DNA from 2 places in the Micromonospora sp. NPDC005237 genome. Region 2 is predicted to be linked to the other one. Evidence: predicted binding sites of a transcription regulator. Region 2 holds the regulator's gene; the other holds the start of a gene.

Region 1 (15,629 bases), on a different contig from region 2:
CAGCGCGTCGCGTCCGTCGCGGAGCGCGGCGGTGGGGGTGCCACAGGTCCAACCGTCGACCGAGCGGCCGACGACCTGGTCGGCGTCCTCCTCCGGCTGCACCTCGTCCAGCAGCTCCCGCAGGGGTACGCCCAGCCAGCGGGCGTTGCCGATCAGGTCCCCACCGACCTCGTTCGAGACGCAGGCCAGCGTGACGTACCGCTCGACCAACGGCCGGGCCAGCAGATCGGCGTAGCTGTAGGTGCGCTCGATGCCCACCCGGCCATGGATGCGCAGCCGCCAGGTCTCCGGGTCCACCTGCGGCACCACCAGGGCGGTGTCGATCCGGTAGAACCCGAGATTCGGGGTGACGTACGGCGCGAGCTGGGCCAGCGACAGGTCCGCGCCCGCCGGCACGGCCGGTGCGGGGGCGACCGGCGCGGGCAGCCGGATCGCGTCCCGGGCGGCGGACACGCCGCGCCGCCCGGCCAGCCAGCGCCCGCCGAGACCGGCCACGGCGGCCGTGCCGAGTAGCACGCCGGTGCCGGTCAGGAACCGCCGGCGCGACTCCGGATCGACAGTCGCGGCCGGCGCGGCCGGGGTCACCGGCGCCGGCGGGGCGGCGGGGGTCACCGGGACCGGCAGGCCCTCCGTCGGCCCGGCGGGCGACACCGGCCATTCACCACGACCGGCAGCCGGCGGGGTTGCCGGGCGGGAGGTGGCGGGTGGGGTCCAGGGCCAGGGGTCCAGCTCGAACGGGCCGGCGATGAACAGCCAGAGCACCAGGGCGCCGAGCCCGCCACCGACCAGCGACGGCAGCGCGTCGAAGACGTCCGCGCCGGGGCGGGTCAGCGCGGCGGCCACACCGACGACGCCGAACGCCGCGATGCCGGCCAGGCCCAGGGCCAGCCGGCGGACCGCCACCATTCCGAGCAGCGCGGCGAAGGCGCCCAGCAGCAGGGCCGTTCCGATCAGCAGGGCGATCTTGTCGGCGGTGCCGAAGACGTCGATGGCGAACTGCTTGAGCGGCTCGGGGACGGCGTCGACGACCACCCCGCCCACCGCGACCAGTGGCGCCGACCGGGGGCCCGTCAGCACCGCCACCGGCTCCGCGATCCCGATCGCGACGGCGGCGGCGGTCACTCCGGCCAGCGCGGCGTACCGCCGCGACGTGGTGCTCATCGGCCCAGTGTGCGCGATCAATCCGCCGGGTCGCCAACCATGTCAGCGCTTGGTAATGATCGCGGAGACGAACCGGGGCACACCGCCGTACGACGGTGTGCCCCGGGGCGGGTGTCGCTACCGGGTCAGAAGCCCGGGCCGTGCTGGTGACCGTGGCCGTGGCCGTGCCCACCGGCGGCGGCCGGCTCGGCCTGCTCCGGCTTCTCCACCACGAGGCTCTCGGTGGTGAGCAGCAGACCGGCGATCGAGGCGGCGTTGGTGACCGCGTTGCGGGTCACCTTCACCGGGTCGATGATGCCGGCCTTGACCAGGTCGCCGTACTCGCCGGTGGCGGCGTCGAGGCCGTGGCCCCACTGCATGTCGGCGACCTTCTGCGTCACGACGTAGCCGTCGTGGCCGGCGTTCTGCGCGATCCAGCGCAGCGGCTCGACCAGCGCCTTGCGCACGATCGAGACGCCGACCTTCTCCTCGCCGGTGAAGCCCAGGTCGTCGTCGAGCACGGGAAGGATCTGCACCAGGGCGGCGCCGCCGCCGGGCACGGTGCCCTCCTCGACCGCGGCCTTGGTCGCCGCGATGGCGTCCTCGATGCGGTGCTTGCGCTCCTTCATCTCGACCTCGGTCGCCGCACCCACCTTGATCACGGCGATGCCGCCAGAGAGCTTCGCCAGCCGCTCGGCCAGCTTCTCCCGGTCCCAGTCGGAGTCGGAGGCCTCGATCTCCTTGCGGATCTGGGAGACCCGGTCGTCGACGTCAGCCTTCTGGCCGCCGCCGTCGACGATCGTGGTGTTCTCCTTGTCGACCACGACGCGCCGGGCGCTGCCGAGCACCTCCAGGCCGACCTGGTCGAGCTTGTAGCCCAGCTCCGGAGCGACCAGCTCGGCGCCGGTGGAGATCGCGATGTCCTGGAGCATGGCCTTGCGCCGGTCGCCGAAGCCCGGGGCCTTGACCGCGCAGACCTTGAGGGTCTTGCGCAGCGAGTTGACCACCAGGGTGGAGAGCGCCTGACCGTCCACGTCCTCGGCGATGATCAGCAGCGGCTTGCTGTTCTGCAGGACCTTCTCCAGCAGCGGCAGCAGCTCCTCGATCGCCGAGATCTTCTGGGTGGTGACCAGGATGTACGCGTCCTCCAGGACGGACTCCTGACCCTCCAGGTCGGTGACGAAGTTCGGCGAGATGAAGCCCTTGTCGAACTGGAGACCCTCGGTCACGTCCAGCTCGGTGGTGAGCATCGAGCCCTCCTCGACGGTGATGACACCGTCGCGGCCGACCCGCTCCATCGCCTCGGCGATCAGCTCGCCGATGGTGGCGTCCTGCGCCGAGATCGTCGCCACGTTCGCGATCGACTTCTTGTCAGCGACCTCAACGGCGCGGCCGAGCAGCGCCTCGGAGATCTTGGTGGCCGCCGCGTCGATGCCCCGCTTGAGGCCGGCCGGGTTGGTCCCGGCGGTCACGTTGCGCAGGCCCTCACGGACCATCGCCTGCGCCAGCACGGTCGCGGTGGTGGTCCCGTCGCCGGCGACGTCGTTGGTCTTGGTCGCCACCTCCTTGACCAGCTGCGCGCCGAGGTTCTCGTAGGGGTTGGTGAGCTCGATCTCCTTGGCGATGGTCACACCATCGTTGGTGATCGTCGGCGCACCGAATTTCTTGTCCAGGACGACGTTGCGCCCGCGCGGGCCGAGGGTGACCTTGACCGCGTCTGCGAGGGCGTTGACACCGTGCTCCAGCAGGTGCCGGGCGTCGTCCGAGAAGCTCAGGATCTTCGCCATGTATGTCCCTTCGAAGCGAAGCTGCCCCGGCCCGGCGAGCCGGACCGGGGCAGCGACACTGATCGGTTGCTTACTTCTCGATGACCGCGAGGACGTCGCGGGCGGAGAGCACCAGGTACTCCTCGCCGGCGTACTTGACCTCGGTGCCGCCGTACTTCGAGTAGAGGACGGTGTCGCCGACCTGCACGTCAACCGGAACCCGGTTGCCGTTGTCGTCGACGCGCCCCGGGCCCACAGCGAGGACGGTGCCCTCCTGCGGCTTCTCCTTGGCGGTGTCGGGGATCACGATGCCCGACGCCGTGGTGGTCTCAGCCTCGTTCGCCTGGACCACGATGCGGTCCTCGAGCGGCTTGATCGCAACCTTGGTCGCGGTAGTCACGGGCATACCCTCCTGGGGTACTACTGGTTTCGTTGCCGGCCAGCGGGGCTGACCAGCGTCAATCTGCCTCATGCCACCGGGCGGGGCCGTCGTCGCGGGTGCCGGTCCGCCTGGCGTGCGCACCCGGGTCGCGAGACCCGGAAGCTGGCACCCTCAGGGTGAGAGTGCTAATCGCAGGTTATTCCGTGGCTAGCACTCCGTCAAGGAGAGTGCCAGCGCGTCGCGCCCCGCCAGCCGGTATTTCCGCCTCGGCCGGGAGAATGGTGGGGTGGATCTCGATCAGCTGGCGGCGCTGCGTACCCCCGAGGGGTCGGCCGCGCTCTCGGCGGCGGCCGAGCTGGCCGGCGGTGATCCACTGACGGCGGCGTCGGCGCTGCGGGCCGGCGGGGTGCCGCCCGCGCTGGCCGCGGCGGCGCTCACCCAGGCCGAGCTGCGCCACCGGGCGGTCGGCAAGTTCGGCCCGGCCGCCGCCGGGATGTTCCTCACCCGCGCCGGGCTGGAGCAGGCCACCCGCCGGGTCGTCGCCGACCGCCGCGCCGAGCGGCTGCGCGCGGCCGGCGTGCGCACGCTGGCCGACCTCGGCTGCGGCCTCGGCGCCGACGCGCTCGCCGCCGCCCGCGCCGGCATCCGGGTGTACGGGGTGGAGGCCGACCCGGTGACCGCCGCGATGGCCGCCGCCAACGCCGCCGCCGCGGGGTTGGCCGAGTTGTTCACCGTCGAGTGCGGCGATGCCACCGCGTTCGACGTCTCCCGGGTCGACGGGGTCTTCTGTGACCCGGCCCGACGTACGAGCGGCACCGGTCGGCGGATCTTCGACCCGCGCGCCTACTCGCCACCGTGGGACTTCGTCACCGGGCTCGCGGAACGGGTGCCGCGCACGGTGGTGAAGGTGGCGCCGGGCCTGGACCACGCGCTCATCCCGGCCGACGCGGAGGCGGAGTGGGTAGGCGTGGACGGCGACCTGGTCGAGGCCGCGCTCTGGTGTGGCGACCTGGCCCAGGTGCCCCGCCGCGCCACGCTCTACCGGCAGGTGGGCGCCGAGACGCACCGTTTCCAGCTCACCGGCTCGGGCGCCACCGAGGCGCCGGTCGGGCCACCGCGCCGCTACCTGTACGACCCGGATCCGGCCGTGGTCCGCGCGCACCTCGTCGCCGAACTGGCCGACCAGCTGGACGCCACGCTGGGTGACCCGAGCATCGCCTACCTCTACGCCGACCGGCCGACGCCCACCCCGTACGCCCGGTGCCTGGAGATCACCGACGTGCTGCCGTTCTCGCTCAAGCGCCTGCGGGCACTGCTGCGGGAACGGCGGGTGGGCCGGGTGGAGATCCTCAAGCGGGGCTCCGCGCTCACCCCGGAGCAGTTGCGGCGGGATCTGCGGCTGGCCGGCGACCAGGCGGCGAGCCTGGTGCTCACCCGGATCGCCGGTGCCCCGACCGTGTTGGTCGGCCACCCGGTCCACTAGCGTCGTCGTTGTGGCGGGACAGGGCACTCCGGCGACGGCACTACTGGTCAAGCGTGGGATCGCGTATCGCACCCATCCGTACCGGGTCTCCCCGGACGCGCCGAACTACGGCGCGCTGGTCGCCGAGGCGCTCGGTGTGGCACCCGAGCGGGTGTTCAAGTCGCTGGTGACCGAGGTCGACGGCGCCCTGACCGTGGCGGTCGTCCCGGTCACCGGCGAGCTGGACCTCAAGGCGCTCGCGGCGGCGGTCGGCGGCAAGCGGGCGACGATGGCCGACCGGGCGGTCGCCGAGCGGGCCACCGGCTACGTGCGCGGCGGGATCAGCCCGCTCGGGCAGCGCCGGCGCCTGCCCACAGTGCTGGACGAATCCGCGCTGGATCTGCCGACGATCTACGTCTCGGCTGGTCGGCGCGGTCTGCAACTCGAACTGGCCGCAGCGGATCTGGTGGCGCTGACCGACGCCCGCGCCGCGCCGTTGCAGACCCACTGACGACAGTCGTTACGTCGACTCCCGCATGGCATACGCGGGGAGTAACAGTCGCGTTGCTGAATTGTTATCGCTTCCAACAAACTTGGCACCTGCGCGGTCTTGTGGGACCAGTGTGACGCGAAATACGTTGCCGGACACAACAAAACAACACCTCCCCCACCTCCGAAAGGACCCTGCACATGCGTAAGGGGATCCTCACCATCGCCGCCGTGGGCCTGCTCGCGACCGGCGGTTTGACCGCCTGCGGCGACGACTCCGGCTCCGACAAGGCCAGCTCCGCCAAGACCCCCAAGATCGGCGTCATCCTCCCGGACAGCAAGTCCTCCGTCCGCTGGGAGACCGCGGACCGTCGGTTCCTGGAGGAGGCGTTCAAGGCCGCCGGCGTCCAGTCCGACATCCAGAACGCCCAGAACGACAAGACCGCCTTCCAGACCATCGCCGACCAGATGATCACCGGCGGCGTCACCGTTCTGATGATCGTCAACCTGGACTCCGGCACCGGCAAGGCCGTGCTCGACAAGGCCAAGTCGCAGGGCGTCGCCACCATCGACTACGACCGGCTCACCCTGGGCGGCTCCGCCCAGTACTACGTCAGCTTCGACAACGAGACCGTCGGCAAGCTCCAGGGCGAGGGCCTGTCCAAGTGCCTGACTGAGAAGAACGCCAAGAACCCCGTCGTGGCGTACCTGAACGGCTCCCCCACCGACAACAACGCCACCCTGTTCAAGGCCGGCTACGACTCGGTGCTGAAGCCGAAGTTCGACTCCAAGGAGTACGTCAAGGGCCCCGAGGACGCCGTGCCGGCCTGGGACAACGCGCAGGCCACGACGATCTTCGAGCAGCAGCTCACCAAGGCCAACGGCAAGATCGACGGCGTGCTGGCCGCCAACGACGGTCTCGGCAACGCGGCCATCTCGATCCTGAGGAAGAACAAGCTCAACGGCAAGGTGCCGGTGACCGGCCAGGACGCCAGCACCGAGGGCCTGCAGAACATCCTCGCCGGTGACCAGTGCATGACCGTCTACAAGGCCGTCCGCGAAGAGGCGAAGGCCGCCTCCGACCTGGCCATCGCGCTCGCCAAGGGCGAGAAGAAGGACACCGGCCAGACGGTGAAGGACCCGGAGGGTGGCCGTGACGTCCCCTCGGTGCTGCTCACGCCGAAGGCCATCTACAAGGACAACGTCAAGGACGTCATCGCCGACGGCTACGTGACCAAGGAAGAGGTCTGCACCGCGGCGTACGCCAAGGCCTGCGCCGACGCCGGCATCAGCTGACCGACGCCGCAGTACCCGCCGGGACGACCATCGCCGCCCGGCACGGGAGCATCCTCCCGTGCCGGGCGGCGCCCGCCGGACGGGCCCCGACCCTCCCTTAAGAAGGAGACCCCGTGTCCGCGACCCCCCTGCTGGAACTTCGCGGGATCGACAAGAGCTTCGGTCCCGTCCAGGTGCTCCGCGACGTCGCCCTGACCGTCCACCCGGGCGAAGTGACCGCACTGGTCGGCGACAACGGCGCCGGCAAGTCGACCCTGGTGAAGTGCATCAGCGGCATCTACCCCACCGACGCCGGCGAGGTCCTGTTCAACGGCGAACAGGTGCACATCGGCAGTCCCCGCGACGCCGCCGCCCTCGGCATCGAGGTCGTGTACCAGGACCTCGCGCTCTGCGACAACCTGGACATCGTGCAGAACATGTTCCTCGGCCGGGAGAAGCACAGGGGCATCGTCCTGGACGAGCCGAGCATGGAACAGCTCGCCGCCGAGACCCTGGCGGGGCTCTCCATCCGTACCGTCACCTCGCTCCGCCAGCACGTGTCCAGCCTCTCCGGCGGTCAGCGCCAGACCGTGGCCATCGCCAAAGCGGTGCTGTGGAACAGCAAGCTCGTCATCCTGGACGAGCCGACCGCGGCGCTCGGTGTGGCACAGACCGCCCAGGTCCTGGAACTGGTCCGCCGCCTCGCCGACAACGGCCTGGCCGTGGTGCTCATCTCGCACAACATGAACGACGTCTTCGCCGTCTCCGACCGGATCGCCGCGCTGTACCTCGGCCAGATGGTCGCCCAGGTGAAGACCACCGACATCACCCACGCCCAGGTGGTTGAGCTGATCACCGCCGGGCGCTCGGGAGGCCTCGGCCTCGCCACGGACCCGGGCAGCAACGGCGACGGCCCGGAGCCGGCCGACTCGATCTCAGGAGGCGTCCGATGACCACCACCGCCGCCGTGCGGAAGGACGGCCCCGCAGCCGTCACACCGCCGCCGACCGTCGGGAGCCACGTCCGCAACTACCTCAGCCGGGTACGCGGAGGCGACGTCGGCGCGTTACCGGCGGTGCTCGGCCTGGTCGTGCTCTGCACCGTCTTCGCGATCATGCGGCCGTCGTCGTTCCTGTCGGCGGGCAACTTCGCCAACCTCTTCACCCAGGGCGCGGCGGTCACGCTGATCGCGATGGGTCTGGTCTTCGTACTGCTGCTCGGCGAGATCGACCTCTCTGCCGGCTTCGCCAGCGGCGTCTGCGCGGCCGTGCTGGCCAATGTGGTCACCGTGCTCGGGTACCCCTGGTGGGTCGCCGTGCTGGCCGCGGTCGCCACCGGTGTGCTCATCGGCACCAGCCTCGGCCTGCTCGTCGCGAAGATCGGCATTCCGTCCTTCGTGGTCACCCTCGCCGGCTTCCTCGCCTTCCAGGGCATCGTGCTGCTGCTCGTGAAGGAGGGCACCAACATCTCGGTCCGCGACGAGGTGCTGGTCGCCATCGCCAACCGCAACCTCGCCCCCGCGCTGGGCTGGGCGCTGACCGCCCTCGCGGTCGTCGGCTACGCGGCGGTGCAGTTGCTGCGACACCGCAACCGCGTGGCCCGTGGCCTGATCACCGACCCGCTCGCGGTGGTGGCGCTCCGGATCGGCGTGCTCGCCGTCATCCTCGGCACGGCGGTGTACGTCCTCAACCTGGAGCGCAGCCGCAACGTGCTGATCGTCTCGCTCAAGGGTGTGCCGATCGTGGTGCCGGTCATCGCGGTGCTGCTGATCATCTGGACGTTCGTACTCCAACGGACCAGCTACGGCCGGCACATCTACGCCGTCGGCGGCAACCGGGAAGCGGCCCGCCGGGCCGGCATCGAGGTCGACCGGATCCGGATCTCGGTCTTCGTCATCTGCTCGTCCATGGCCGCCATCGGTGGCATCGTCGCCGCCAGCCGGGCCAACTCGGTCGACCCGAACACGGGGGGCAGTAACGTACTGCTCTACGCGGTCGGCGCGGCGGTGATCGGCGGCACCAGCCTCTTCGGCGGCAAGGGTCGCGTCCTCGACGCCGTCCTGGGAGGCGCGGTGGTCGCGGTCATCGAAAACGGAATGGGCCTGATGGGGTACAGCGCGGGAGTCAAGTACGTGGTCACCGGTGTCGTGCTGCTGCTCGCGGCCAGTGTCGACGCCCTCTCCCGCCGCCGCGCGGCAGCCACCGGCACCCGCTGACCGCGCGGGAGGTAGCACCAGCATGCGCCCGGCACCCAGCCAGGAGGAGGTCCGGCGGCAGAATCTCGGGGCCCTGCTGCGGCACGTGCACGTCCACGGGGCGACCACCCGCGCCGAACTCACCACCACCCTGGGGCTGAACCGGAGCACCATCGGCGCGCTCACCGCCGACCTGGCCGGCGTCGGACTGGTCAGCGAGGGAACACCGAAGGAGACCGGCCGGGCCGGACGGCCGTCACTGGTCGTCCGGCCCGAGTCGGCCCGGGTGTACGCGTACGCGTACTCCGTCGAGGTGGACCGGCTGCGCGCCGCCCGGGTCGGCCTGGGCGGCGCGGTGCTGGACCGCCGGGAGCTGGACCGACCGCGCGGGCTGCTGGCCGCCGAGGCCGCGCCGCTGCTCGCCGGTGCGGTCAAGGAGATGCAGCAGGCGGTGCCCGCCGACGCGATCTGCGTCGGCACCGGCGTCGCGGTCTGCGGGATGGTCCGCCGCGAGGACGGCCTGGTCCGGCTCGGCCCCACCACGGGCTGGGTGGACGAGCCGATCGGCGCCGCGCTCGGCGCCGAACTGGGCCTCGACGTGCCGGTCACGGTCGGCAACGTGGCCGACGTGGCGGCGTTCGCCGAGCACGCCCGGGGGGTCGCGGCCGGCTGCGACAACGTCATCTACCTGTACGGCGACGTCGGCGTCGGCGCCGGCATCATCGCCGGCGGGCGTCGACTCACCGGACACGGCGGGTACGGCGGCGAGGTCGGCCACATGAAGGTGGTCCGTGACGGCATGCCCTGCGAGTGCGGCGCCCGGGGTTGCTGGGAGACCGAGATCGGCGAGCACGGCCTGCTCCGCGCGGCCGGACGATCCGACGCCCGGGGCCGCGACGCGCTGCTGGCCGTCTTCGACGCCGCCGACCGGGGAGACGCCCGCGCCCAGACGGCGGTCCGCAAGGCCGGTGACTGGCTGGGCTTCGGGGTGGCCAACCTGGTGAACGTCTTCAACCCCGAGATGGTCATCTTCGGCGGCACCATGCGGGACCTCTACCTCGCCGCGGCGGCCCAGATCCGCAGTCGACTCAACTCCAACGCCCTCGGCGCCTGCCTGGAACACGTCCGGTTGCGCACCCCCAAACTGGGCGAGGACGCGCCCCTGATCGGCGCCGCCGAACTGGCCTTCGAACGGCTCCTCGCCGACCCCCTCGACGTGGGCTGACCCGCGTACCCTGTCCGGCGTGGATGTCGAGCTGCGCGCCTCCGACGACGACCGCCACCGGGTGGTCGCCGAGCTGCACCGGCACACCACCGAGGGCCGGCTCACGCTGGACGAGTTCTCCGAGCGGGCCGGCGCGGTCTGGGCCTCCCGTACCCTCGGTGACCTGGCCGCGCTGACCCGCGACCTGCCGGCCCTGCCCGACCCCGCCGCCGCGACGGCCGGCGGCGGTGACCCGATCGGGCACGGCCGCAGGGAACTGCTGGTGCTCTTCGCCGTCGCCGCGCTCACGCTGCTGCTGCTCGGCGGCTTCCTCGCCGTCACCCGCTGATCCGCGTCGCGCCGAGGGCTTCGGCTCGTCCGCCGCACGCATTTCCACCGGGCGCGCGGATGAACTGATCGGGCGATCAGTCCGTACCAGTGGGCGGACGGGCGGCCGGCAGGGTGCGGCTGCCCGGTCCAGACGCGTTTCGGTCCGGACCGAGGAGGCACCACAGACATGGCACCGCTCAGATCCGCCCGTCGTCGGCCGGGCAACCGGATGCACCGCGCGGCGATGTTGCTCATCGCGATCGTCGCGGGGGTCGGTGTCCTGCCCGGAGTGGCCATCGCCGCCCCCTCCGGCGGGCAGCAGCTCAACGCCGCCGACATGACACTGCTCAACGGTGTGCGGTTGGCCGGGCTGTGGGAGATGCCCGCCGGTCAGATGGCCGCCGAAAAGGGACAGTCGGCGAAGGTACGGGAGATCGGCGCGGCCATCGCCGGCGAGCACCAGAAGCTCGACCAGCTCGTCGTGGACGCCGCCAACAAGCTCGGCGCGTCCATCCCCACCGAGCCGACCGCCGAGCAGAAGGGTTGGCTGTCGGAGATGCAGAACGCCTCCGGCGCCCGGTTCGACCAGATCTTCGTGACCCGGCTCCGCGTGGCCCACGGCAAGATCTTCCCGGTGATCGGCGCGGTGCGTGCCAGCACCCGCGACGCGACAGTTCGTAAGCTCTGCGAGGACGCCAACGCCTTCGTGCAGCACCACATGCAGATGCTGGAGTCCACCGGACTGGTCCGGTGGCCCGAACTGCCGCCGGCCGCGCTGCCCGCCCCCGGCAAGGACGGCCTGCTCGCCGCCGCCGGAGCGAACGCCGGCCCACAGGTCGGAGTCAGCAGCACAGTCGTCTGGCTGGTCTTCCTCGCCGCGCTCGGCACCGGCGGGATCGCCACCTACCGGATGCTGCGCCGCAGCTGACCACCCGTGGAGGTGGCCCCCGTCAGCGGTCCACCTGGGTGAAATCCCAGGAGTGCGGGGCGCGGGCCACCAGCAGGGCGGGTGGATCGGGCAGCGGACGCGGGCTGCTGCGCCACTTGGAGATGACCACGACACGGTGGTCGGTGGAGGAGAAGACCTCGCTGGACACGTGCAGAGGGTCGTGCTCCAACTCGGGCAGGGCGGTGTCGCACACCCAGGTGATCAGGTCGGCGACGCCGTACGCCTCGGCGCGCGCCTCCCACATCCGCACGATCATCTCCGGTGCCCCCGTCACACGCTGACCGTTGTCAACGGCAGCGCCGAGTCGGCCGGCAGGTCCAGCCGGCTCGGCGCGACCCCGGCGGCGACCAGGTGCGATCCGAGCGCGGCCACCATCGCCCCGTTGTCGGTGCACAGCTTCGGCCGGGGCACCCGCACCCGGATGCCGTACTTCTCGGCCCGCTGCTCGGCCAGCGCCCGCAGCCGGGAGTTCGCCGCCACTCCGCCGCCGATCACCAGCGTCTCGATCCCCTGCGCCCGGCAGGCGGCGAGCGCCTTGCTGGTCAGGACGTCGCAGACCGCCTCCTGAAAGGACGCGGCGACGTCGGCCACCGGCACCGGCTCGCCGGCGCGCTGCCGCGCCTCGACCCAGCGGGCCACCGCCGTCTTCAGCCCGGAGAACGAGAAGTCGTACCGGTGGGCGGCGAGATCCTTGGCGGCGGTGAGGCCACGCGGGAACGCGATCGAGGCGGCGTCACCGGCGCGGGCCTCCCGGTCGATGGGCGGGCCGCCCGGGAACGGCAACCCCAGCAGTCGGGCGACCTTGTCGAACGCCTCACCGGCCGCGTCGTCGATGGTGGCGCCGAGCGGGGTGACGCCCCGGGCCAGGTCATCGACCAGCAGCAGGGACGAGTGCCCGCCGGAGACCAGCAGCGCGATCGCGGGTTCCGGGAGCGGGCCGTGCTCAAGCGTGTCCACCGCGACGTGCGCGGCAAGGTGGTTGACGCCGTACACCGGCTTCTCGGCCGCCAGCGCGTACCCCTTGGCGGCGGCGACGCCGACGAGCAGCGCGCCGGCCAGCCCGGGCCCGGAGGTGACCGCGATGGCGTCGATGTCGGCCAGGGTGACACCGGCCTCGGTCAGCGCCCGCTGCATGGTCGGCACGATGGCTTCCAGGTGGGCCCGGCTGGCCACCTCGGGCACCACGCCGCCGAAGCGGGCGTGCTCCTCGACGCTGGACGCGAGCGCGTCGGCCAGCAGGGTGTGCCCGCGTACGATGCCGACGCCGGTCTCGTCGCACGAGGTCTCGATGCCCAGGATCAGCGGTTCGTCAGCCATGGTCGTGTGGTCCGTCCCCGGTCGGCTCGGCGTCGCGCCGCATGACCAGCGCGTCGGTGTTGCTCGGTTGGTAGTAGCCGCGACGCACCCCGATCGGCTCGAACCCGTACATCGCGTAGAGCCGCTGGGCGGCCACGTTGTCCACGGCGACCTCCAGCAGGGTGCTGCGGGCGTCACGTCGGGCCGCCTCGGCGAGCAGCTCCTCCAGCAGGACACGCCCGACACCGCGCCGCTGGACGTCCCGGCGGACCGCGATGACCTGCACCCACACCTCGTCCGGTGGGGCTCCGGCGAGCCCGGCATAGCCGAGCAGGGTGCCGTCGGTGTCGGTGGCGACCCGATAGTGGTGCCTGTTGGCAAGCTCGTTCCAGAACATCGCCGGCGACCAGTGTTCCGCGCCGAAGAGGTCCACCTCGATGGGCATCGCCTCGTCGATGTGCCACCAGCGGAACGGGTCCAGCCGTACCGTCGTGCTCACGGCAGGACCGATTTGCGGCCGGTGGCCGCCACGGCGTCCGGACGGCGCAGGTAGAGCGGGGTGAGCCGCTCGCCGGGTGCGCCGGCCCGGATCCGCTCGGCGGCGAGCTGCGCCAGCACGGTGGCCTCCGGGTAGCGCGGCTCGACCCGGACCGGCAGGTCCAGGGCTTCGGCGTACCGGTGTGCCCCGTCGCCGACCGCGACCGTCGCCCCCAGTTCCCGGGCGCGCGCGGCGGCCACCGCCGGGGCGGACACTTCGGGCCCGACGATCCGCTGACCGGCGCCGTCGTAGACCGCCCAGTACAGCTCCTTGCGGCGGGCGTCGCTGGCAGCCAGCACCGGCTCGCCGGCCGCCGCCGGGTAGCCGATGCCGTCCAGGGAGCAGACGCCGTACGTCGGGACGCCGAGCACCTGCCCCATCGTGGCGGCGGTGACCAGGCCGACCCGCAGCCCGGTGAACGGCCCCGGGCCGAGGCCGGCGACGATGGCGCCCAGATCACGCGGGCGCGCTCCGACGTCGGCGAGGACCGCGTCGACCTGGGGCGCGAGCAGTTCACCGTGCGCGCGGGCGTCGACCGTGCACCGGTGCGCCCGGGACGTCACGCCGTCCGCCGAGATCTCCACCAACGCTGCGGTCACCGCGGGGGTAGAGCTGTCCACCACGAGTACGAGCACGGTTAGCCAGCCTAGCGGCCCCACCACCGCCGCCCGGCCACGCCCCGCCCCCTGCCTGCGCCCAGGGTCAGCCACTCACTCCTGGACGCCCTGGCACCCTGGGTGCCGGCCCCTCAAGCCCGGCCCCTCAAGCCCGGCCCCTCAAGCCCGGCCCCTCAAGCCCGGCCCCTCAAGCCGGGCCGCTCAAGCCCGGCCGCCTGTCATCCTCGGCCGCCTGGGCCGCTCTAAGCGGGTCGTCCTGGCCGTTCCGACTGTCGTCATGGCCACTCCGGCCGTTCAGGCCGTCGAGCAGGGCTGTCGCTATCGCCCGCATCGGCCGCCTTGGCCGTCTTGGCCGCTCTCACCGTCCTGGCCGTTCTCAGTCGACCTGTGCGGACGCCACCGCTCGGCCGGAGGCCACTTGCGGTGAGAAGCGGTATACCTGTGAGTCATATTTATGACCCACAGGAATACCGCTCATCAGGGAATGGCCCACCCGACGGCGCCGGGTCGCCGGGATCTCGGACCCAGGCCACGCAGTCGTGAATCCGGCTCAGCGGTTTCTCCTCGGCCATGCCCGGTCCACCATGTCGGCATGCCGCCGACGCGCCTCGCCACCCTGCTCGGCAGGGCTGTCCGCCAGCAACGGCACCTGCGCGACCTGACCCAGTCCGAGTTGGCAGAGGCGGCGGGGGTCACCCAGGCGGCTGTTGCCCGGATCGAGAGCGGCAGCCGCGCCGCGAGCCTTGCGGTGCTGGAGCGCTTGTTCGCCGCGATGGACGTGCAGATGGTGGTCGAGGTCGAGCCGCTGGACGCGCACCTCGACGCCCGCATCGACGAACTGGCCGCCCGGCCGATCGCCCAACGCATCGACGAGCTGGGCCTGGATGAGACGCTGGACCGACTCACCGACTTTCCGCAGGTGCTCACCGGCGGCACGGCGGCCCTGTTGCAGGGCGCGCCGGTGCCGGTGGACGCCGTGGAGATCGCCCTGCGCTGGCAGGACTCGAAACGGTTCACCGGCTGGCTGAAGGCGAACTACGGCCAGCGGTGGAACGCCCGGTGGGGCGAGTTCGGCGGGGTGTGGCTGGAGCCGGAGGAGCCGGGCGAGCACCGTTGGTCGACCCGGTACGGCGAGATCAGGGCGACCATGTGCGACGAGCTGCCCGAGACGATCGAGGTGCGCCACGGCGGGCGCGACTATCGGGTGGTGCCGCTGGTCGAGCTGGAGCTGACCGAGCCGCGGGCCGCCGAATTACTGCGCCGCTACCGGGCGCGGCAACTCGCTGCCGAGGGCTGACCCGCGCCGCGCGGCGAAGGGCCACGCGGTCTCGCCAGGCGGCACAGCCCGCACCACAACAACAAGCTGGCGACGCGGCCCACGCCGCAGAGCCGGCGACGCGGCCCACGCCGCAGAGGTCAGCGGCACGGCCCCCGCACCACAACAAAAAGCCGGCCGCACGGCCCACGCCTCACCAACAAGCTGGCGGCACGGCCCACGCCGCAGAGCCGGCGAGCGGCCCACGCCTCAGGGGGTCAGCCCGCGGTGCGCTCCCAGTCGATGGTGGGCCGCCCGGCGTCGGCGAGCGCCTTGTTGGCCGCGCTGAACGGGCGACTGCCGAGGAAGCCGCGCGGGTTCATCGGGCTGGGGTGGCCAGCCTCCAGCACCACGTGCTGCGGGTTGGTAACCAGGGCCGCCTTCTTGCGCGCGTAGCCGCCCCAGAGCAGGAAGACCACCCGGTCCGGTGCGGCGTTCAGCGCCCGGATCGTGGCGTCGGTGAACTCCTCCCAGCCCGAGTTGGCGTGCGAACCCGGCGTGGCCTGGCGCACCGTCAGCACCGCGTTGAGCAGCAGCACGCCCTGCGCGGCCCAGCCGTCGAGGTTGCCGCTGCGCGGCTTGGCCACGCCCACGTCCTCGCCCAACTCCTTGAAGACGTTGCGCAGCGACGGCGGCACCGCCACCCCCTCGCGGACGCTGAAGCTCAACCCG
Region 2 (15,629 bases):
CGACACCGGACTCGTTGGCGATCTCGATGGACAACTGCTTTCCTCTGCTTTAGCGGCGGCGGCCGGACCGGCCGCCCTGGGCGGGTCGCCCGGGAACGGCGTGGACGCCCTGCGCCTGCTGGGTCTCCCGCTCGGCGTCCCAGCGGGCGTACGCGTCGACGATTTCCCCGACCAGCCGGTGGCGAACCACGTCGGAGCTGGACAACTGGGAGAAGTGCACGTCGTCGACGTTCTCCAGGATCTCCCGGACCACCCGCAGGCCGCTGCTCGTCCCGCCGGGAAGGTCCACCTGGGTGATGTCACCCGTCACGACGATCTTGGAGTTGAAGCCGAGTCGCGTGAGGAACATCTTCATCTGCTCGGGCGTCGTGTTCTGCGCCTCGTCCAGGATGATGAACGCGTCATTCAACGTCCTGCCCCGCATGTACGCCAGGGGCGCGACCTCGATCGTCCCGGCGGCCATCAGCTTCGGGATCGACTCCGGGTCGAGCATGTCGTGCAGCGCGTCGTAGAGCGGGCGCAGGTACGGGTCGATCTTCTCGTTGAGCGTGCCGGGCAGGAAGCCCAGCCGCTCCCCCGCCTCGACTGCCGGTCGGGTCAGGATGATGCGGTTGACCTGCTTGGCCTGGAGCGCCTGGACGGCCTTCGCCATCGCCAGGTAGGTCTTGCCGGTGCCGGCCGGGCCGATGCCGAAGACGATGGTGTTCGAGTCGATCGCGTCGACGTACCGCTTCTGCCCGAGCGTCTTGGGGCGGATGGTGCGCCCGCGACGGGAGAGGATGTCGAGGGTCAGGACCTCGGCGGGCCGCTCGGCGCTGCCCTGCTCGAGCATGCCGACGGTACGCCGGACGGCGTCAGTGGTCAGGGTCTCGCCTTTCTCGATGAGTTCGAGCAGCTCACTGAAGACCCGCTCGGCGAGGGCGTTGTCCGCGGGGGCGCCGGTGATCGTGATCTCGTTGCCCCGGACGTGCACGTCACTGGCGACCGAGCGTTCGACGAGTCGCAGGATCTCGTCGCCCGCGCCGAGCAGATTGACCATGATCTTGGAGTCGGGCACGGTGATCCTGGTCTGCACCCGGGGCGGGCCGGGAGGTGGGGTGCCGGTCATAGGTCGGGCCGAAGGGCCCTGCGCACCTGCTCTCGATCTCGGCGCCGGCCCTGCTGGCACGGCGTGCGGACGTTACACCCATCGTATCGGGTCAACGCGGGCCGCATCGCGCCCATTTCCGCTGGCCGCGATCAACTCCCGGCCCGGAAGTCGTACCGGTCGAAGGTCTCCTGGTGGCGGGTGAACCGGTAGGTCGCCCAGTGCATCCGGACCACCGTCCGAGCCTCGTCCCGGGTCAGCCGCAGCAGCTCGCCGACCTCCCGGCCGGAGACGGTCCGGAACACGTCCGGCCGGTCCGGCAGCGGTGCGAAGACCGCCGGGGGGCGGCCGGCCGCATCCCCGGCCCCGCGCGCCCGCAGGGCGCCGTCGTGCCAGGAGAAGACGTACTCGAAACCCTCGCCCCACCAGCGGCCGAGCACCCCCCGCAGGGCCGCCGGAGCGGGTGCGCCGGGCGTCCACGGCTCGATGTCGGCGGGATCGTGCTCGACCGCCTCGGTGAGCAGCCGGTGCGGCAGTTCGAGCAACTCGGCCGCCGTGCCGGACGAGCCGAGCACCGCGGCGCCCATCGCGCCGGCCGTGCCGTCGCCACCCCGCCGGCCGTACACGCCGGCCAGGAAGCCGGGCATCGCCCCGTCGTGCCCCACGTGCACCACCCGCTCGCCCTGCGGGACGAGGATCAGGCCGAGCCCGAAGCCGGCGCCCCAGAGCGTCTCGTCGGTCGTGGTCAACGGCCAGCGCATCTCGTCCAGGGTGCCCGGGGCGAGCACCGCGCCGGCCGGGTCGAGCGCCGCCGGGTCGGCGAGGAACGCCGCCCAGCGGGCCATGTCGGTCGCGGTGCTCCAGAGCTGGGCGGCCGGGCCCACCGCGCCGAAGTCGGTCGGCGGCTCCGGGTGCGCCTCGTCGGAGTACGCGTCGACCAGGTAGCCGGTGGCCGCCGAGGGCCGAGGGGTCACGGTCGTGTCGGTCAGCCCCAGCGGCGTCAGCACCCGCTCGGCGAGCACCTCCGCCCAGCTGCCCCCGCGCAGCCGACCGACCAGCAGGCCGAGCACGGCGAGGCCCAGGTTGGAGTAGTGGAAACGCCGGCCGGTGGGCAACACCCGCTCGGCGCGGTCCAGCCCGGCCACCAACTGCTCGGCGTCCGGCGCGTTCAGGGTGTCCCAGACGTCACCGAACGGCTCGCGTTGCAGGCCGCCGGTGTGCGACAGCAGCCGGCGCACGGTCAGCTCGCCGTGTGCGGGAAGGTCCAGGTGCCGGCCCACCGGGTCGTCCAGGTCCAGCAGCCCGTCGTCGCGGCACCCGAGGGTGAGCACCGCCGTGAAGGTCTTGGTGACCGAGCCGATCCGGAACTGGGTGCCCGGACCCAAGGGGCTGTCGGTGCCGGTGCCCCCGACAGTGCAGCTCCACAGCGGTCGGTCGGCCCGGTGCAGCGCCGCCGACACCGCCGGCACCCGGGCGTCGGCCTGCACCCGGCGGACCAGCCGGCCCAACCGGTCGTGCGCGTACGGGCCGGCCGTCACGCCAGGTCCCGGGCGAGCATCGGGCCGAGCGGCGTGCCACCGAGCAGGTGTGCGTGCGCGTGGAACACCTCCTGCCCGCCGTACACCCCGGTGTTGAACATCAGCCGGAACCCGTCGCCGAGCAGCCCCTCGTCATCGGCCACCGCGGCGGCCGTGGCGAGCACCGCACCGGCCAGCGCCGGGTCACCCTCGGCGAGCGTGGCGACGTCGGCGTAGTGCTCCTTCGGAATGACCAGGACGTGCACCGGGGCCTTCGGGTCGATGTCGCGGAAGGCGAGCGTGGTGGCGGTCTCCCGGACCACGGTGGCCGGAATCTCCCCGGCGACGATGCGGCAGAACAGGCAGTCGGATCCCATCGGGGCAGTGTAAGGACGCGGGGCACGGCTGAGGCAGGATGGCCGGCATGACGGATCGGGCGGTACTGGTGACCGGTTCCTCGCGCGGCATCGGCCGCGCGGTGGTGGAGGCGTTCGCCGCCAGCGGCGACCGGGTGGCCATCCACCACCGCGACTCCGGCGACGCGGCCGAGGAGCTGCGCGCGGGCCTGCCCGGCTTGGGGCACGTGGTGGTCCGCGCCGACCTCACCGACCCGGACGCGGTCCGGGCCATGGTCGACCGGGCCGCCGAACTGCTCGGCGGGCTGGACGTGCTGGTCAACAACGCCGGGACGTACGGCGACCGGGACGACCCGCACCCGATCTTCGGCGCCTCCTACGAGCAGTGGCAGCGGCGCTGGCGGCAGGTGCTGGAGACCAACCTGACCGGGGCCGGCAACGTCATCTGGTGCGCCGCCCAGCACCTGCGCGAGCGTGGCGGCCGGATCGTCAACGTGTCGTCCCGGGGCGCGTTCCGCGGCGAGCCGCACCAGCCGGCGTACGGGGCCAGCAAGGCGGGGCTCAACGCGCTGGGCCAGTCCCTCGCCGTGGCCCTCGCGCCGTACGGCATCACGGTGGCCACCGTCGCGCCGGGCTTCGTGGCGACCGACATGGTCACCGAGTACCTGAGCGGTGCGGAGGGCGCGGCGATCCGGGCGCAGAGCCCGTTCGACCGGGTGGCCCGGCCGGAGGAGATCGCCGCCGCGGTGCACTGGCTGGCGTCCCCCGAGGCCGAGTGGGCCTCCGGCACGATCGTCGACCTCAACGGCGCCTCCTACCTGCGCACCTGACCACCCGCCAGCCCGCGCCGCCACCGGCCAGGGCCTCCCGCCTGCTCATCACGTCCTTTGCTCTGCTTCAACCACCGCAACACTCAACGGCCGAAACTGTTGCGTCAGTTGAAGCAGAGCAAAGGACGCCGACAAGGTGGGATGCCTGGGTCGGGGCACGAGTCACCACAGCTAGCGGTGGGACTACCAGCGGCCGAGGCGGGTGGCGAGCACGCTGAGCGCGGCCACGCCGGCCGTGGAGGTCCGCAGCACCTCCGGCCCGAGGCGTACCGGCCGGCCGCCGGCCTCGCGGAAGGCGGTCAACTCGGCCGGGGCGATGCCGCCCTCGGGGCCGACGACCAGGACGATCTCGCCGATGGAGGGCAGGTCGGCGGTGGTGAGCCGCTCCTCGGCCTCCTCGTGCAGGACGAACCCGGCGGCGGCGCCGGCGATGCGGCGGGCGACCGTCGCGGTGGACTCGTCCGGCGCGCCGGCCACCACCGGCAGCCAGGGCCGGCGGGCCTGCTTCGCCGCCTCGCGGGCGGTGGCGACCCACTTCTCGCGGGCCCGTACGCCCCGGTCGCCGCGCCACTGGGCCACCGAGCGCGACGCCGCCCAGGGCACGATCTCGTCCACCCCGACCTCGGTCATCGCCTGCACGGCCAGCTCGCCCCGGTCACCCTTGGCGATGCCCTGCACGGTGACGATCCGGGGTACGGGCGCGTCCGCGTACCCCCGGGAGGTGACGGCGACCTCCAGGCTGCCCCGGCCGACGGCGGTGACCACGGCGGCGGCCGTGCCGCCCCGCCCGTCGGCGAGCAGCAGCTCCTCGCCGACGCGCAGCCGCTGCACGGTGGCGGCGTGGTGCCCCTCGGGCCCGTCGAGGGTCAGCGCGTCGCCGGTGGGCAGCGCGTCGACCAGGAAGAGCGGCGCGGACACGTCAGGCGTGGCCGTTGAACGCGTCGCGCATCCGGGAGAAGAAGCCGCCCTGCTTGGTCAGCTCGGCGACCTCCTCACCCCGGGTCTTGGCGAAGTCGCGCAGCATCTTCTCCTGGTCGGGGTCGAGCTTGGTGGGCGTCCGGACGTCGAGGTGCACGTAGAGGTCGCCCCGGCCGGTGCCGCGCAGGTGCGGCACACCCCGGGCGCGCAGCCGCAGCGTGCTGGCCGGCTGGGTGCCGGCCTTGACGTCGACGGTCTCCTCGCTGTCCAGCGTCTTGATGGTGAGCCGGGTGCCCAGCGCGGCGGCGGTCATCGGCACGGTGACCCGGCAGTGCAGGTCGTCGCCCTTGCGGGAGTAGACGTCGTGCGGCCTCTCGTGGATCTCCACGTAGAGGTCACCGGCGGTGCCGCCGCCCGGGCCGACCTCGCCCTGCTGGGCCAGCCGGATCCGCATGCCGTCCTCGACACCGGCCGGGATCTTGACGGTGAGCGAACGGCGGGTGCGCACCCGGCCGTCGCCGGCACAGGTGGGGCAGGGGTGCGGGATGGTCGTGCCGTAGCCCTGGCAGACGGTGCACGGCCGGGCGGAGACCACCTGGCCGAGGAAGGTGCGCTGCACCGACTGCACCTCGCCCCGACCGCCGCACGCCTCGCAGGTGGCCAGGTGGGTGCCGGCTGCCGTGCCGGCGCCCGAGCAGGTGGTGCAGAGCACCGCGGTGTCGACGGTGATCGGGGCCTCGACGCCGAACGCCGTCTCGTGCAGGTCGAGTTCGAGCCGCAGGATCGCGTCGGCGCCCGGCCTGGTCCGCGGCCGTGGGCCACGGGCGCCACCTGCCGCGCCGCCGAAGAACGCGTCCATGATGTCCTGGAAGCCGACGAACGGGCCGGCTCCGCCCGGACCACCCGGGCCGCCCGCGCCGCCGCCTCCCGGGGCGAGCGGGTCGCCACCCAGGTCGACGATCTGCCGCTTGCGGTCGTCCGAGAGGACCTCGTACGCGGCGTTGATGTCCTTGAACTTCTCCTGGGCCTCCGGGTCCGGATTGACGTCCGGGTGGAACTGGCGTGCCAGCTTGCGGTAGGCGCGCTTGATCTCGTCATCGGAGGCTTCCCGGCTGACACCGAGGATGCCGTAGTAGTCCCTGGCCACTGCGTTCCGTGTCCTCATGTTCGTCTCGCGTTACGCCGACCGGCGGCCGCAGCCGGCCGTCGGCCCTGACTGGTCAGTTCTGGGCCAGCAGCTCGCCCACGTAGCGTGCCACGGCGCGCACCGTGGCGATGGTGCCGGGGTAGTCCATGCGGGTGGGCCCCAACACGCCGAGGCCGCCCACGATGGTGGCCCCCGGGCCGTACCCGGTGCTGACCACCGAGGCGGCGCGCAGGTTGTCGAACTCGTTCTCGTCGCCGATCAGGACCCGGGTCGTGCTGGGCTCGGTCTCGCCGATGAGCTTGAGCAGCACGACCTCCTCCTCCAGCGCCTCCAGGATGGGTCGCAGCGAGCCCTGGAAGTCGAGTAGGCCGCCCCGGGTGAGGTTGGCGGTGCCGGCCAGGGCGATGCGTTCCTCGTGCCGCTCGACAAGCGTCTCCAGCAGGACGGTGGAGAGGGTGGTCATCGCCGGACGCAGCTCGGCCGGCGCCTCCTCGACCAGCGCCTGCACCAGCGGCGGGGTCTCGGACAGCCGGGCGCCGGCGAGCTTCTCGTTGACGAGCCGGCGCAGGTCGGTGACGTCGTCGGCGGGGACCGGGCCGGGCAGCTCCACCAGCCGCTGCTCGACCCGCCCGGTGTCGGCGATCATGACGAGCATCAGCCGGGTGGTGGAGATCGGCACCAGCTCCAGGTGCCGCACCGAGGAGCGGGCCAGGCTCGGGTACTGCACGACGGCCACCTGCCGGGTGAGCTGGGCGAGCAGGCGTACGGTGCGGTGCACCACGTCGTCGAGATCGACCGCGCCGACGAGGAAGCGCTCGATGGCCCGACGTTCGGCCGGACTGAGCGGCTTGACCCGGGACAGCCGGTCGACGAAGAGGCGGTAGCCGCGGTCGGTGGGCACCCGGCCGGCACTGGTGTGCGGCTGCCGGATGTAGCCCTCCTCCTCCAGCACGGCCATGTCGTTGCGGACCGTCGCCGGGGAGACCCCGAGCTGGTGGCGCTCGACCAGCGCCTTGCTGCCGACCGGCTCCTGGGTGGAGACGTAGTCCTCGACGATGGCGCGGAGCACGGCGAGCTTGCGGTCGTCCAGACCCATCCTCCGCACCTCCTGTCGCACGTCGGCCGGCGGCCCACCCGGGGCCGACGGCCGTCCTGGCACTCGACTGTAACGAGTGCCAGTCTACGTCGGCACCCCCGCCGACGCGATGATCAACGACAGGCCGTGGGTGCGGCCCGCGCCACCTTGCGCGGGCCGATCGGCCCGCGCGGCCGGGCGGTATCGCTCTGGTGCGACGTTGCCGCCGACACCTACCGTGACAGTCATGACTGAACCACCTCGCCCTCCCGGCGCGGGAGACCCCGGCAGTTACCCGCCGGAGCCGACTCTCCCGGGCTCGCCCTCCGCGGCCGAGCCGCCCACCGCACCACTGTCCGGGGCACCCGGCCCGGCCGGCTATCCCCCGGCCGGTGGCTATCCGCCGCCCACCGGTGACCAACCGCCGTCGGGCGGCTACCCTCCGCCAGGTGGTTACCCCCCGCCGGGCGGTTACCCCCCGGGCGGCCCGACTGGCGGCTATCCGACCGGCGGCGCCTTCGGCGGCCCCGGCGGCGGCTACGCCAACAACGAGGACAAGACCTGGGCGCTGGTCGCGCACTTCGGCGGCGCGGCCGGCATGATCATCAGTGGGGGCGTGCTCGGCTGGGTCGCCCCGCTGGTGGCGATGCTGGCCCGGGGCAACCAGTCCCCGACGGTCCGGGCGCACGCCGTCGCCGCGCTCAACTTCCAGCTCATCTGGTCGATCGTCGGCCTGGTCGGCTGGGTGCTCTCGTGCATCCTGATCGGCTTCATCGGCGTCGGGGCGGCCATCATCCTCGGTGCCGTGTTCGGCATCCTCGCCGGCATCAAGGCCAACGAGGGCAGCCTCTACCGCTACCCCCTCTCGGCCAACCTCGTCAAGTGATCCGGGCCGGCCGCTCCCCCGGCCGGTCCGGCGCACCGCCCGCACCGCCGGCCGGGGCGCGGGCTGACCGGCGACGGTCGGTCGCACCTGCCGGCCGGGCGGCGCGTCCGGGTCAGGGCAGCAGGTCGCGGACGACCGCGTCGGCGAGCAGCCGGCCGCGCAGCGTGAGCACCGCTCGGCCGACGGCGTAGTCCCCGGCGGCCAGCAGGCCGTCGGCGAGGGCCCGCTCGGCGCCGGCCCGGCCGGCCGCGTCGAGCACCGCCAGCGGCAGCCCGCTGGCGAGCCGCAGCCGGAGCATCACGTCCTCCATGTGGGCCTCGTCGACGGTGAGCACCTCGCGGGCCAGGCCGGGTGACGCGCCGGAGGCCAGCCGCTGGGCGTACGTCGTGGGGTGCTTGACGTTCCACCAGCGCACCCCGCCGACGTGGCTGTGCGCCCCCGGGCCGAGCCCCCACCAGTCCGCGCCGGTCCAGTAGAGCAGGTTGTGCCGGCACCGGGCCGCGTCGGTGCGCGCCCAGTTGGACACCTCGTACCAGGACAGGCCGGCCGCGTCGAGGGCGGCCTCCGCGGCCAGGTAGCGGTCCGCGGCGACGTCGTCGCTGGGGTACGCCAGCTCGCCGCGCCGCATCCGGGCGGCGAGCCGGGTGCCGTCCTCGACGATGAGGGCGTACGCGCTGACGTGATCGACCCCGGCGGCGACGACCTGCTCCAGGGTTGCGGCGAAGTCCTCGGCCCGCTCCCCCGGCGTGCCGTAGATCAGGTCCAGGTTGACGTGCTCGAACCCGGCGTCGCGTGCCTCCAGGGCGGCGGCGGTGGCCCGACCGGCGCTGTGTTTGCGGTCCAGGATCGCCAGCACCCCCGGGGAGGCGGACTGCATGCCCAGCGAGATCCGGGTGTAGCCGGCTGCCCGCAGCCGCCGCAACGACTCCGGGGTCACCGACTCCGGGTTGGCCTCGGTGGTCACCTCGACGTCGGCGGCGAGCCCCCAGGTGCGGTCGATGCCGTCGAGGATGCGGGCCAGGTCGTCGGCGGGGAGCAGGGTCGGGGTGCCGCCGCCGACGAAGACCGTGTCGACCCGGGGCGGCGGGCTGTCGCCGAGCACCCGGGCGGCGAGCGACAGCTCGGCCAGCACGGTGTCGGCGTACGCCTCGCGGCTGGCGCCCCCGCCCAGCTCGGCGGCCGTGTAGGTGTTGAAGTCGCAGTAGCCGCAGCGACTGGCGCAGAACGGCACGTGGACGTACACGCCGAAGCCGCGCGCGCCGACCGCCGAGGTGGCGGTGGCGGGCAGCGATCCGTCGACGGGGACGGTCTCACCATCTGGAAGGACGCCGGGCATGGCCACTAGTGTGCCCGGCATGACCTCTCCCGACGTCCTCGTGCGGGTCGCCACGGCCCGTGGGGTGACCACCCTCACCCTGGACAGCCCACACAACCGCAATGCGCTCTCCACCGCCCTGATGACCCAGTTGCTGGCCGGACTGGCCGACGCGGTGGCCGACGACGCGGTCCGGGTGATCGTGCTGGACCACACGGGCCCGGTCTTCTGCGCGGGCGCGGACCTGAAGGAGACCGCTGCGGCGTACGCCAGCGGCACGGTGCCGGCCGGGATGCTGGGGGACGTGCTGGCGGCGCTCTGGGACTGCCCGAAGCCGGTGCTCGCGCGGGTCGCCGGGCCGGCTCGGGCCGGCGGGCTGGGCCTGATCGCGGCCGCCGACCTGGCGGTCTGCGCCGACGAGGCGACGTTCGCCTTCACCGAGGTGCGGATCGGGGTGATCCCGGCGGTGATCTCGGCAACCGTGCTGCCCCGCCTGCACCCGCGTGCCGCCGCCGAGCTGTACCTGACCGGCGACACCTTCGACGGCCGACGGGCGGCCGAGATCGGCCTGGTCACGGCCGCCGTGCCGGCGGACGGGCTGGACGACGCGGTACGGCGCTACTGCGACTCGCTGGTGCGCGGCGCGCCCGGCGCGCTGGCCGGCGCGAAGGAGCTGCTGCGCCGACCGGGCACCACCGAGCTGCGGGCTGACCTGGCGCGGCTGTCCGCCCTCTCGACCGGTTACTTCCTCTCCGACGAGGGGCGCGAGGGGGTCCTGGCCTTCCGGGAGAAGAGATTAAGTCGATGGGTGGCCGCTCTGGACGGTGGTTCCGCTGATCATGCCGGGTAGGGGCGGGACGCGCCGCTGAACGTGCCGGGTAGGGCCGGGACGTGTCAATCGGTCAAGTCCTTGACCGGTCAATCGCTTCCCGGCGTCCAGGTCGGGTGACGTGGCAGACAACCCGGAGCCCGGTCGGCGCGGCAGGTGAGTTCGGCGCCGGAGCGGGAACGTCCCGATCGGTACGCGGCGGCAGCGCGGACCCCGAACCGGTCGGACGACCCGGACGACGCCACCGGGGACGTACGCTTGTCGAACTGTCGATCAGGGGGTGTGGGTGCGAACTCGGGCAGCCGTGGCGGGTGGAGTGGTGCTCATCCTCGTCGCTGTGATCGCGATCTGGCTCGTCGTCCGGCAGGTCGGGGATCAACTGCGACTGCCGCGGGCGGGACGCACCTGCACGGTCCAGGCCGACGGCCGGGTCGCGCTGGACGTCGAGCAGATGGCCAACGCGGCGACCATCGCGGCGATCGGCGCCCAGCGCGGAATGCCGGAGCGGGCCGTGGTGATCGCGCTGGCCACCGCCTACCAGGAGTCGGGGCTGCGCAACCTCGCCGACGGCGACCGGGACTCGGTCGGCCTGTTCCAGCAGCGCCCGAGTCAGGGCTGGGGCACGTCGGCGCAGATCCGCGACTCCCGCTACGCGGCGAACAGGTTCTACGCGGCGCTGAAGAAGGTGCGCGGCTGGGAGAAGATGCGGGTCACCGATGCCGCCCAGCGGGTGCAGCGCTCGGCGTTCCCCGAGGCGTACGAGAAGTGGGCCGACGACTCCGAGGTGCTCAGCAAGGCCCTGCTCGGCGACGTCACCGGCGCGGTGGCCTGCACGGTGGGGCGTACCCCGGTGATGCACGGCGCGGCGGCGACCGCCCAACTGACCCGCAACCTGGTGCTGGACTGGGGCGTGTCGAGCGCCGGCCCGGCCAGCCAGACCGGGCTGGCGGTGACGGCGGACGACCAGCGCGACGGTTGGCGGTACGCGCACTGGCTGGTCTCGCACGCCCAGGACCACGGGGTGAAGCGGGTCCGCTTCGGCGACCTGGAGTGGACCGCCCGCAACGGCACCTGGGGCCGGGTCACCGGCGAGCAGGGCCCCGCGGGTCAGGTGGTGGCCGAGGTCTTCGCCGAGGGCTGACGACCCGGATCTCTTAACCGGCAGTCACCGCACAATCGGGCACCGCACCACATGATGCCCAATTGACCACAGAAATCTCACTGTCCGCAGCAGTACCGCTGCACATGGTCTGGTCCGGGTCCGCCCGCGCCGCACGCCCTCCCCGATGTCTGGACAGTCGCGTTACGATCGGCGGCCTGTGCCAGAAATGGTTTCACCTCATGGGGAGGGGTACGACGCGGTGTTCGATTACGGCGACCGGACCGGCTACGAACCGATCAGCGACACTGACCGCAAGGAGTTCCACGAGCAGGGCTTCCTCCTGCTGCGCAACGTCCTGACGGAGGACCACCGGGCGGCGCTGGAGGCGGCTGTCGACCGCGTCTACGCGGAGGAGCAGGCCAAGGGCAACACCAAGAAGGACGGCACGCTGCACCTGCTGGGCTTCCTGGAGCGTGACGAGCTCTTCGGCGAGCTGCTCACCCACCCGATCGCCTTCCCGTACATGTGGGGGCTGGCCGGCTGGAACATCTACACCCACCACAACCACCTGGACGTCACCCCGCCGGCCGCCGAGCCGGAGAAGCCGTACTGGGGCTGGCACCAGGACGGGTACCGGCAGAACTCCGACCCGGAGACGATGGACCCGAACCTGCCCCGGCCGATGTTCTCGCTGAAGGTCGCGTACGTGCTGTCCGACCTGTCGCAGACCGGCCGTGGCGCCACCAAGGTCATCCCGGGCAGCCACCTGTGGAACTCGCTGGACCGGCCCAAGGACCTCAGCGTGCACAACCCGGACCCGGAGGGCACGGTGGAGATCACCGCGAACCCGGGCGACGCGTTCATCTTCGACCGTCGGCAGTGGCACTCCCGCTCGACGAACCTGTCGACCATCACCCGCAAGATGCTCTTCGTCGGCTACACCTACCGCTGGATCCGGCCGCTCGACGAGCTGCACCCGGACCTGAACGGCGAGTGGTACCGCAACCGCACCCCCGTGCAGCGCCAGCTGATCGGTGAGGGCACCCACACCGCCAACTACTGGGGCATCAACTGGGACGGGTACGTCGACGACGAGATCCCGCTGCGCAAGGAGCTCAAGGAGCGCGGCCTGCTCGACCGCAACATTCCCTGGCTGCGCTGATCACCTGCGTCTGCGAACGGCCCCCCGCCACCGTCGGCGGGGGGCCGTTCTCGTATCCGCTTCCGGGCCACCCGGTGCCGCGCTGTCGGTAGCGTGACGGCCGGCTACCCAACGCTGGCGTGTCGTCTCGGCACCGCGCTCAGCCGTGCGTTCCTCGCGGCGGCGCGGTCAGCCGCGCGAGGCCAGGCGGCGGCGGGCCTTCTCCCGGATCGGCTCCGGCAGGTCGTCCGCGTCGAGCAGGCGGGGCAGCAGCTCCGGCTCCAGGCTGGTCGCCCGGAACACCTCGCCGATGGTCACCCCGTGCGCGGGCCGCTCCACCACCTCGACCGGGTCGCCGGCACCCACCTTGCCCTCGCGCAGCACCCGCAGGTACGCCCCCGGGGAGGCCCGCACGGTGAAGCGCCGGATCAGGTCGGGCACACCCCAGAAGCCCGCGAACGTCGTGCAGGGAGTACGCGGCATCGTCACCTGGAGCACCGCTGTGCCCACCGCCCACTGTTCGCCGATGACCGCGCCGGTCACGTCGACGGCGTAGGTGGTCAGGTTCTCCCCGAAGCCGCCCGAGCGGACCGACCGGCCGATCTCGGCCGACCACCACGCGGCGTCCTCCTCGGCGTACGCGTAGACGGCCTTGTCCGGCCCGCCGTGCACGGCCCGCTCGCCGATGAAGTCACCGGCCAGGCCACCGGTGAGCACCGCCACGGGCCCGTCGACCGGTCGCTTGTCGATGCCGCTACGACCGCTCGCGTCGCCCGCCCACGCCGCCTCGGTCACGATGCCGAGGTTCACCGCTGCCACCCTGCCCGTCATGACGGACAGCCTAGGTGAATCCGCGGTACGGGCTTGACCTTGACGCTGCGTCAACCCCCCCGACTGACCGCCGGGGGTCGGGTCCGACCGGTCAGCCCTTGACGGCGCCGGCCACCAGGCCGGAGACCATCCGCCGCTGCACCAGCAGGAAGAAGATGATGACCGGCAGGGTGAACAGGGTGGAGGCGGCCATGACCGGCCCCCAGTTGGTGTCGTCGCGGCCGAAGAAGAACGTCATCGCCACCGGCAGCGTGTAGCGACCCTGGTCGTTGATGAACGTCAACGCGAAGATCAGCTCGTTCCACGCGGTGATGAAGGAGAAGATGCTGGTGGCGACCAGGCCGGGCGCGACGAGCGGGAACAGCACCCGACGGAACGTCTGGGCCCGACTCGCGCCGTCGATGGCCGCCGCCTCCTCCAGCTCCTTGGGCACTGCGGCGACGAAACCGCGCAGCATCCAGACCGCGAACGGCAGCGAGAAGCCGAGGTACGTGAGGATCAGGCTGGGCAGGGTGTTGTAGAGCCCGAGCCGCTGGATCATCAGGAACAGCGGGATGACCAACGCCTCCAGCGGGATCATCTGCACCACGAGCAGCATGATCAGGAAGCTGGTCCGCAGCTTGAAGCGGAACCGGGCCACCGCCGTCGCGGCGAGCAGGGCGACCAGGCCGCTGAGCACCACCGTGGAGACGGCGACGATCGCGCTGTTGAGGAAGAAGTCCAGAAAACTGACGCCGGGGATCAGGTTGCCGGTCAGGATCTCCCGGTAGTGCGCCAGCGTCGGGTGGGCCGGCACCGGCTGCGGGGTGGACGAGAAGATCTCGCTGCTCGGCTTCAACGAGGTCGAGATCATCCAGTAGACCGGGAACGCCGCGAAGAGCGCGACCAGCAGCCCGGCGGCGTTGAGGGCCACCTTCTTCACGACTCGTCCTCCTGCCTGAGCACCATCCGTACGTAGAAGCCGGTCACCACGAGCAGGATCAGCGTGAGGATCACCGCGATGGCCGCGCCGAGGCCGTACTTCGGTGGCGGAGAGAAGGCTTCGGCGTACGAGTAGATGGAGAGCATGAACGTCGGCCGGTCCTGGGTGCCGCCGGCCAGGACGAACTGCTGGGTGAAGACCTTGAAGTCCCAGATGGTGGAGAGCACGATCAGGATCCCGAAGACCGGGCGCAGCAGCGGGAACGTGATCTTCCAGAAGACCCGCCACGGGCTGGCACCGTCCACCCGGGCCGCCTCGTGCAACTCACTCGGCACGCTCTTCAGGCCGGCGAGCACGCTCACCGCGATGAACGGGAACGAGTGCCACACGACCACCAGGGTGAGGATGGCGAAGAAGAGCAGCGGCGAGTTGAACCAGCCGTAGCCGGTCCAGTCGCTGCGGCCGAACAGGGCGTGGGAGAACCCGTCCGGCAGCGCGTTGAACAGCCAGGTGACCAGGCCGCTGGTGTCGTCGAAGATCCACTTCCAGACGATCGTGCCGGTGAGCGCCGGGGTGGCCCAGGCGAGCATCACGCAACTGGCGACGAAGGTGGCCATCTTGCGGCCGAGCCGGTTGAGCAGCAGCCCGACCAGGGTGCCGAGCACCATCGTGAGCAGCACGTTCGCCGCGGCGAACAGCACCGTGTTGCGCAGCACCGTCAGGAAGAACGGGTCGGAGAGGATGTCGGTGTAGTTGCCGAGCCCCACCCACGGCCACTCCCGGTCGCCGCGCAACTGCCGGACGCTGTTGAGCCGGTAGAAGGACATCGCCACCACCTGGCCGAGCGGCCAGAGCAGCAGCACCCCGATGATGACGAGCGCGGGCAGGAGAAGCAGGTACGGCAGGCGGTCCACCGGGCGACGCCGCCGCGCGGGGGTCTCCCGCGCGGCGGACGTCTCGGCGCTCTTGGTCAGTGAGCTCACTTGCTGTTCAAGATGCCTTCCATCTCGGCGGCCGCGTCGGCGGTGGCCTTCTCGACCGTCTTCTGACCCTTCATGACCGAGCTGTTCATCGCCTGGGTCACCGTCTTCGTCCGGCTGACCTCCACCCACTTCGGGGTGAGCGGCGTGAGCTTGGTGTTCTGCATGGTGGTGGCGAAGGCCGCCATCACCTTGTCGTTGGCGTACGTGTCACCGGCGACCAGATCCTGGTAGACCGGGAAGAAGCCGAGGCTGCTCGCGAAGCTCTGCGAGTTCTTCTTGTTCAGCAGCACCGTCAGGTAGTCCCAGGCCAGATCCTGGCGCTCGCTGTCCTTCCAGATCGCCACGTCCGAACCGCCCGCGAAGCCGGGCGCGGCCTTGCCGTCCGGGCCGGGGATCGGGAACGTACCCCAGACCTTTTCGATCTCGGGGTTGTCCTTCTTGATGGCGGCCTGCTGCCAGCTACCGGCGAACGCCATGGCGGCCTTGCCGGTGGCGAACTGGGTGCGCGCGTCGATCTCGTTCCACCCGGCGGCGGCCGGCGGGGCCACCTTGTGGACGGTCACGAGGTCGGTCCAGTACTTGACGGCCCGCTGCGCCTCCGGCGTCGTGTAGCCGGACTTCCAGGCGCCGCCCTGGTTGGTCGCGATCTCCGCGCCAGCGCCCCAGAGGAAGGAGTAGAAGGGCAGCTCG

The links. The regulator HrcA, encoded in region 2, represses chaperone genes, less so after heat shock. The targets are predictions, from matches to a motif close to GGTTNGCACNCTCNNNNNGAGNGTGCNAACC.
Region 1: a site for HrcA is predicted at 3,449-3,479, ahead of groES (co-chaperone GroES). Genes of this name have one in related genera too.

Annotation. Positions count from the first base shown of each region.
Region 1 covers NZ_JBEXHJ010000011.1:92,444-108,072, reverse strand. Annotated here, with positions in the region: gene ABZT87_RS27610 (molybdopterin-dependent oxidoreductase) at 1-1,161, opposite strand, end outside; gene groL (chaperonin GroEL) at 1,287-2,927, opposite strand; gene groES (co-chaperone GroES) at 2,998-3,312, opposite strand; gene ABZT87_RS27595 (methyltransferase domain-containing protein) at 3,575-4,771, shown strand; gene ybaK (Cys-tRNA(Pro) deacylase) at 4,782-5,261, shown strand; gene ABZT87_RS27585 (substrate-binding domain-containing protein) at 5,441-6,535, shown strand; gene ABZT87_RS27580 (ATP-binding cassette domain-containing protein) at 6,649-7,467, shown strand; gene ABZT87_RS27575 (ABC transporter permease) at 7,464-8,729, shown strand; gene ABZT87_RS27570 (ROK family protein) at 8,752-9,933, shown strand; gene ABZT87_RS27565 (DUF1707 domain-containing protein) at 9,953-10,261, shown strand; gene ABZT87_RS27560 (DUF4142 domain-containing protein) at 10,430-11,170, shown strand; gene ABZT87_RS27555 (hypothetical protein) at 11,193-11,447, opposite strand; gene tsaD (tRNA (adenosine(37)-N6)-threonylcarbamoyltransferase complex transferase subunit TsaD) at 11,462-12,508, opposite strand; gene rimI (ribosomal protein S18-alanine N-acetyltransferase) at 12,501-12,986, opposite strand; gene tsaB (tRNA (adenosine(37)-N6)-threonylcarbamoyltransferase complex dimerization subunit type 1 TsaB) at 12,983-13,660, opposite strand; gene ABZT87_RS27535 (helix-turn-helix transcriptional regulator) at 14,235-14,939, shown strand; gene ung (uracil-DNA glycosylase) at 15,176-15,629, opposite strand, start outside.
Region 2 covers NZ_JBEXHJ010000003.1:685,971-701,599, forward strand. Annotated here, with positions in the region: gene ybeY (rRNA maturation RNase YbeY) at 1-34, opposite strand, end outside; gene ABZT87_RS12045 (PhoH family protein) at 50-1,108, opposite strand; gene ABZT87_RS12050 (serine hydrolase domain-containing protein) at 1,240-2,625, opposite strand; gene ABZT87_RS12055 (histidine triad nucleotide-binding protein) at 2,622-2,981, opposite strand; gene ABZT87_RS12060 (SDR family oxidoreductase) at 3,029-3,790, shown strand; gene ABZT87_RS12065 (16S rRNA (uracil(1498)-N(3))-methyltransferase) at 3,974-4,708, opposite strand; gene dnaJ (molecular chaperone DnaJ) at 4,710-5,855, opposite strand; gene hrcA (heat-inducible transcriptional repressor HrcA) at 5,929-6,951, opposite strand; gene ABZT87_RS12080 (DUF4870 domain-containing protein) at 7,178-7,816, shown strand; gene hemW (radical SAM family heme chaperone HemW) at 7,929-9,152, opposite strand; gene ABZT87_RS12090 (enoyl-CoA hydratase-related protein) at 9,172-9,981, shown strand; gene ABZT87_RS12095 (hypothetical protein) at 10,241-11,101, shown strand; gene ABZT87_RS12100 (phytanoyl-CoA dioxygenase family protein) at 11,322-12,224, shown strand; gene ABZT87_RS12105 (MOSC domain-containing protein) at 12,393-13,034, opposite strand; gene ABZT87_RS12110 (carbohydrate ABC transporter permease) at 13,126-13,956, opposite strand; gene ABZT87_RS12115 (sugar ABC transporter permease) at 13,953-14,939, opposite strand; gene ABZT87_RS12120 (sugar ABC transporter substrate-binding protein) at 14,936-15,629, opposite strand, start outside.